2 regions of the Streptomyces syringium genome follow, and region 1 is predicted to be linked to the other one. Evidence: riboswitches for the same ligand, from Rfam matches in the RefSeq annotation. Region 1 holds a riboswitch; the other holds the start of a gene.
What was found. Region 1 has a riboswitch for glycine ahead of gcvP (aminomethyl-transferring glycine dehydrogenase). Riboswitches for the same ligand answer to the same signal wherever they lie in the genome.

Region 1 (3,398 bases):
CGGGGCTCAGCGGTTCGGTGGGGCTCGCCGGCTCCAAGATGCTCGCGAAGATCGCCTCCGAGCAGGCCAAACCCGACGGCCTCGTCGTCATCGAGCCCGGCACCGAGCTGGAGCTGCTGGCCCCGATGTCGGTGCGGGCCATTCCCGGCGTCGGACCGGCCACGGCCGAGACGCTGCGGCGGGCCGGGCTCACGACCGTGGGCGATACGGCCGAGGCGGGGGAGGCCGAGCTGGTGCGGCTGCTGGGCAAGGCGCACGGCGCGGGGCTGTACGCCCTGGCGACCGCCCGCGACAACCGTCCTGTGGTGGCCGAGCGGGATGCCAAGTCGGTGTCCGTGGAGGACACCTTCGAGGAGGACCTCACCGACCGCACGCGTGTGGAGCTGGAGCTGGCGCGGCTCGCCGACCGCTGTGTGCAGCGGCTGCGGGCGGCGGGACGGTCCGGGCGCACCGTCGTGATCAAGGTACGGAGCTATGACTTCTCGACGCTGACGCGCTCGGAGACGCTCCGCGGGCCGACGGACGACCTCGGGGTGGTGCGGGAGGCCGTGCGGCGGCTGCTGGACGGCGTGGACACCACGGCGGGCGTGCGGCTGCTGGGGGTCGGCGTCACCGGGCTCGCCGACTACACCCAGGAGGATCTCTTCGCCCAGGCGGCCGCTACGGCCGAGGCCGCCGCCGACGCGGAGAGACCACCGACCGCCGAGGCGGAAGGGGAGCCGGCCCCGGAGGAGGAGGCCGCGCGACGGCCACGGCGCTGGGTGCCCGGGCTGGACATCCGGCACACCGAGTACGGGCCCGGCTGGATCCAGGGCAGCGGGGTCGGCCGGGTCACCGTGCGCTTCGAGCAGCCGTGGTCCGCACCCGGCCGGGTGCGGACCTTCGCCGTGGACGACCCCGCGCTCGAGCCGGGGGAGCCGCTGCCGCTGATCAGAGCCGCGTGGGAGCAGCCGTCGGAGCCAACGGGACCGGCGAAGCCGCCGGAGCCGAGTGATCCGGCAGTGTCGGACGGGTCGGACGGGTCGGACGGGGCATCCGGGTCGGACGGGCCCGAGACCGGACCGTCGGCGCGTGAGCCCTCAGAGCGTCCCGAGCCGGACGTCGGGACCCGGTCCGACGGTCAGCCGCTGGCCGGTGGCGTGTCCGGCTGAGCGCCGGGCCGAGGGGCGGGCCCGGAGTCCGGCGGGGGGAGGTCGAGCCCGTAGTGGTGGTAGAGCTGCAGCTCCTGCTCGGGGGAGAGATGGCGGCCGACCCCGAAGTCCGGGGCGTCCTTGATGAGCGCCCGGTCATACGGGATGCGCAGGGCGTCGTCCTCGACCCGGCTCGGTTCCAGCGGCACGAACGCGTCCCGGCTGAACAGCCCGGTGCGCACCGCCGCCCACTCCGGTTCCCCCGTCGCGTCGTCGAGGTACACCTCGTCCACGGTGCCGATCCTCGCGCCATTGCGGTCGAACGCCTTGCGGCCGATGAGACTCCGCGGATCGATATCGGTCTGCACGGTTCCTCCCGTGGTCGCGCCTGCCCTCCGGAACTCCAGCCGACCTCCAGGCCCCTGGGAAAGCACAGAGAAGCACAGAGAAGCCCTGAGGACCACGAAAAGGCACAAAGCGGGAACCGGCCACTCGAGGGATCCGCTTGGACCCGCGCTGGTAGGCTGACAGTGGCTGCAGACCCCACGCGGGAGAGTCCTCCGAGATCCTTTGACGGGTTCGACGGGGGCGCCGAAGGAGCAAATCCTCCCCGGAATCTCTCAGGCACACGTACCGCGCGGACGAGGTCACTCTGGAAAGCAGGGCGGGCCGGGTCGGGTACAGCGCGACGAAGCCCCTCCTCACCGACGGTGAAAGCCGGACCGCCCTGTGCGGCCCGGTGAAGCTCTCAGGTTGAGATGACAGAGGGGGAGGCCGTCCGGGTACCCGCGCCGTGGTACCCCTCGCAGGTCGCAACGACCAGGAGGCCTCCGCAGATGACAGCCCACCGCATCTCCCTTTCCGACCTGGAGCGTGGCACGCCGTTCGAGCACCGCCACGTGGGGCCCGACAGCGCGGCCCAGGCGAAGATGCTCGCCCAGGTAGGGTTCGGCTCGCTCGACGAGCTCACCGCCGCCGCCGTACCGGCCGTGATCAAGAGCACCGAGGCGCTCCGGCTGCCCGACGCCCGCAGTGAGGCCGAGGTCCTCGCCGAGCTGCGCACGCTCGCCGACCGCAACGAGGTCCTCGCCCCGATGATCGGGCTCGGATACCACGGCACCTTCACCCCGCCGGTGATCCTGCGCAACGTCATGGAGAACCCCGCCTGGTACACGGCCTACACGCCCTACCAGCCGGAGATCTCCCAGGGCCGGCTGGAGGCGCTCCTCAACTTCCAGACCGTCGTCGCCGACCTGACCGGGCTGCCCACCTCCGGCGCCTCCCTGCTCGACGAGGGCACCGCCGCGGCCGAGGCCATGTCGCTGTCCCGGCGCGTGGGCAAGGTCAAGGACGGCGTCTTCCTCATCGACGCCGACGCGCTGCCGCAGACCGTCGCGGTGATACGCACGCGCGCCGAACCGACCGGCGTCGAGGTCGTCGTCGCCGACCTCTCCCAGGGCATCCCCGACGACATCGCCGAGCGCGGCGTCTTCGGTGTCCTCCTGCAGTACCCCGGCGCCTCCGGTGCCGTGCGCGACCCGCGCCCGGTCATCGAGCGGGCCCACGAGCTGGGCGCGATCGTCACCGTCGCCGCCGACCTGCTCGCGCTGACGCTGCTCACCTCGCCCGGCGAGCTGGGCGCGGACATCGCGGTCGGCACCACCCAGCGCTTCGGCGTGCCCATGGGCTTCGGCGGTCCGCACGCCGGGTTCATGGCCGTGCGCGAGAAGTTCGCCCGCAGCCTCCCCGGCCGCCTCGTCGGCGTCTCCGTGGACGCGGACGGCAACAAGGCCTACCGTCTGGCCCTCCAGACCCGCGAGCAGCACATCCGCCGCGAGAAGGCCACCAGCAACATCTGTACCGCCCAGGTCCTGCTCGCCGTCATGGCCGGGATGTACGCGGTCTACCACGGCCCGGACGGCCTCGCCGGCATCGCGCGGCGTACGCACCGCTACGCCACGCTGCTCGCCGAGGGCCTGCGGGCCGGCGGCGTCGAGGTCGTGCACGGCGCGTACTTCGACACCCTCACCGCGCGGGTGCCCGGCCGGGCGGCCGAGGTCGTCGCCGCCGCCCGCGAGCGGGGCGTCAACCTGCGCCTGGTCGACGCCGACCAGGTCGGCATCGCCTGCGACGAGACCACCACGCGCGTCCAGGTGGCGTCGGTGTGGTCCGCCTTCGAGGTGGACGCCGACATCGAGGCGCTCGACGCCCAGGTCGCGGAGGCGCTCCCCGAGGGTCTGCTGCGCACCGACGACTACCTCACCCACC
Region 2 (3,398 bases), 4.0 Mb from region 1:
TGAACAGCCAGCCGCCCTCGAAGGGGGCGGAGTTCACCAGCGCGGGGTCGTCCACGACGTCCTGGTTGGCCGCGACGACCTCGCCGGACACCGGGGAGTACAGGTCGCTGACCGACTTGGTCGACTCCAGCTCGCCACAGGACTCACCGGCGGTGACGGTGTCGCCGACCGCGGGGAGCTGGGCGAAGACGACATCGCCGAGCGCGTTGGCCGCGAACTCGGTGATCCCGACCGTCGCCACGCCGTCCTCGACGGCCGACAGCCACTCGTGCTCCTTGCTGTAACGCAGCTGCTGGGGGTTGCTCATGGCTTGATTCTCCTGGATGCGCGTTGATGCTTTTGCAACGGGTCTTGACAGGTGGGACGAGAGTTGAGCGAGAAGGGTCAGCGCTGACGCTTGTAGAACGGCAGGGCGACGACCTCGTACGGCTCGTGGGTGCCGCGGATGTCCACAGCTACACCCTTGGTGCCCGGCTCGGCGTGCGCCGCGTCGACGTAGGCGATGGCGATCGGCTTCCCGAGCGTGGGGGAGGGGGCACCGGAGGTGACCTCGCCGACGACCTGGCCGTCGGCGACGACCTGGAACCCGGCGCGCGGCACCCGGCGGCCCTCGGCGATCAGGCCGACCAGCTTGCGGGGCGCCTTCGCCGCGGCGCGCTCGGCGGCGGCGGTGAGGGCCTCGCGGCCGACGAAGTCACCCTCCTTGTCGAACTTCACGACCCGGCCCAGGCCCGCGTCGAAGGGCGTCGTGGCGGTGGTCAGCTCGTGCCCGTACAGCGGCATGCCCGCCTCCAGGCGCAGCGTGTCGCGGCAGGAGAGGCCGCACGGCACCAGACCGGCAGCCGCGCCCGCCTCGGTGAGCGCCTGCCACAGCCGCTCGGCGTCGGCCGGGGCGACGAACAGCTCGAAGCCGTCCTCGCCGGTGTAACCCGTACGGGCGATCAGCGCGGGAACGCCCGCCACCGTGCCCGGCAGACCCGCGTAGTACTTGAGGCCGTCGAGGTCGGCGTCGGTGAGGGACTTCAGGATGCCGGGGGACTGCGGGCCCTGGATCGCGAGCAGCGCGTAGTTCTCGCGGTCGTCGCGGACGGCCGTCTCGAAGCCCGCGGCGCGCTCGGTCAGCGCGTCCAGCACGACCTGCGCGTTCGAGGCGTTGGCGACGACCATGAACTCCTCGTCGGCCAGGCGGTAGACGATCAGGTCGTCCAGGATGCCGCCCGCGGCGTCACAGATCATGGTGTACCGGGCCCGGCCGACGGCCAGCGCGGACAGATTGCCGACGAGCGCGAAGTCCAGCGCCCGGCCGGCCTGCGGGCCGGTGAGGGTGATCTCGCCCATGTGCGACAGGTCGAAGAGACCGGCACGGGTCCGCACGGCGACGTGCTCGTCGCGCTCGCTCCCGTAACGCAGGGGCATGTCCCAGCCCGCGAAGTCGGTCATCGTCGCGCCGAGCGCGCGGTGAAGCGCGTCGAGGGCGGTGCGGCGGGGGGCTTCGGTCATGGTTCAGGCTCCCAGGCGTGGTCGCGAGACTCGCGGAAGGCTCGCGAAAGAGGGGTCACGGCCTCCCCATCTGTCATCGGAACCTGAGAGGTTCACCGGGAGCCTCGAAACGAGCGAGTCCCCGGCTTGCACCTTGGGTGGAGGTCGCCCGGGGGCGCCTCGCTTTTCAGATCTGCCTCACCCGCGCGGTACGGGGCCTGAGAGATTCAAGGGAGGAACTTGCTCCTTCGGCGCCCAGCACACATAGTGCTGAGACTCTCCCGCGCGGATTCGAGCGGCCGGTATGCAGTTGGCGCGCACATCATTGCACGTACAGGCGTGCGACGGACGGCCCGAGACCCCCTGAATTGGATTACCTTTTCTTTACGTTCGGTGGGTAGGGGGCGGGAAGGGCCGGACGGGGGAGGCCAGAGGAGGGGGATCACGGTGCGGGCGCGGGGTACGGACGCGAGAGGGGCGGGCTCCGTGCCGCCTGGGCCACAGCAGGCACAGGGGGCGCGGCGACAAGTGGGGCCGACGGGTGTGCGCGATCTCCGCGGGGGCGCGGTCCCCGCGGTCCTGCGCTATCCGGCCGGAGACCTGCTCGTCGTCTCCGGGCTGCCCGGAAGCGGCAAGTCGACATTGATCCGGCGGTCCGTGGCCGCCCTCGACAGCCGGGACGCGGTGGTCTGGTGCGTCGACTCGCAGGACGCCCGTGACCGGCTGGAGCGCCGCATGCCGCCCTGGCTGCCCTACGGGGTCTACCGCCCGCTCGTGCGGATCGCCCACTACGCCGGGCTGCGCCGGGCCCTGCGCTCGGACGCGAGCGCGGTCGTGCACGACTGCGGCCAGCGCGGCTGGGTCCGCCGCTGGCTCGTCCGGGACGCGCGGCGGCGCGGCAGCTCGGTCCATCTGCTGGTGCTGGCCGTGGACCCGGCCACCGCCCTCGCCGGTCAGGCGGCGCGCGGCCGCACCGTCTCCGCCTACGCCTTCGGGCGGCACCGCCGGGCGATGGCACGGCTGGTCGCGGACACCGCGGCCGGGCGGCTGCCGGACGGATGCGTGTCCGCGGCGCTGCTCGACCGCGCCGCCGCCCGGGCGCTGGAGGGCATCGTCTTCGACGGCTGACGGCTGACGGCTGACGGCTGACGGCTGACGGCCCGCCGGGCCGGCCGGGCCCCTGCCTCTAGACGCCGGGAACCGGCAGCGGCAGCGCGCCCGTCGCGAGCTTCGGCACCGCAGTGAGAAGGGCCTGCAGGTCCTTGACGACCTCCGCGATGCCTGCCGTCACCTTCGGCAGGTCGACGGCCACCACGGCCGCGAGCAGCTCGGTGAGGTCCTTGGTCAGCTTCGCCAGGGCGTCCCGGACGTCCTTGACGGCGTCCGCCGGCAGACCGCCGGGCGTGCCCGCTCTGGACTTCACGGACTTCAGCAGCTTGTCGGCCGCCGCTTGATACCGCTGGCGCAGATCCGCGAGCACGGCCTTGTTCGGGGTCTTCGCCTGTGCCTCGGTTGCGATCTTCGCGGCCAGGGCGAGCAGCTCACCCAGATTGGCCACGGTCTCCAGCTGCTGTGCCGTGGCCGCCTTCGGGTCCGGGGCCGCGGCTGTGGGGGCCGGTTCCGGTGCGGCGGCGAGGGCGGGACCGGCGACACCCACGACGAGGGAGCCGCAGGCGACGGCGGCTATGGCGGTGGAGACGAGCTTGTTGACGCGCATGCGGGGTGTGTCCCTTCAGTTCGGTGAGGCTGCCGGGAAGCTGTCCGCTCACCGTGTGCCGGGCCGGTGGCCCTGCGCAACTCATCGGCTACCGTGCGTGGCGGCTGTTACGCGCCGTTCCACCCCTTTGACCTGCGTCTTCGTCGGCCGCTCGGGAGCCGCCGCCCCGAGAGAGCACTGCCCGCCGAAAGGGTGCGCGTGC

Region 2: linked by a shared signal. The riboswitch ahead of gcvT (glycine cleavage system aminomethyltransferase GcvT) and the one ahead of gcvP (aminomethyl-transferring glycine dehydrogenase) in region 1 are both predicted to bind glycine.

What each region holds. Positions count from the first base shown of each region.
Region 1 is NZ_JAGIOH010000001.1:1,376,277-1,379,674, reverse strand. Features, by position in the region: gene JO379_RS06040 (DNA polymerase IV) at 1-1,151, shown strand, start outside; gene JO379_RS06035 (PRC-barrel domain-containing protein) at 1,121-1,498, opposite strand; glycine riboswitch at 1,669-1,776, shown strand; gene gcvP (aminomethyl-transferring glycine dehydrogenase) at 1,967-3,398, shown strand, end outside.
Region 2 is NZ_JAGIOH010000001.1:5,360,876-5,364,273, forward strand. Features, by position in the region: gene gcvH (glycine cleavage system protein GcvH) at 1-307, opposite strand, end outside; gene gcvT (glycine cleavage system aminomethyltransferase GcvT) at 385-1,500, opposite strand; glycine riboswitch at 1,677-1,773, opposite strand; gene JO379_RS24050 (AAA family ATPase) at 1,921-2,607, shown strand; gene JO379_RS24055 (hypothetical protein) at 2,666-3,196, opposite strand.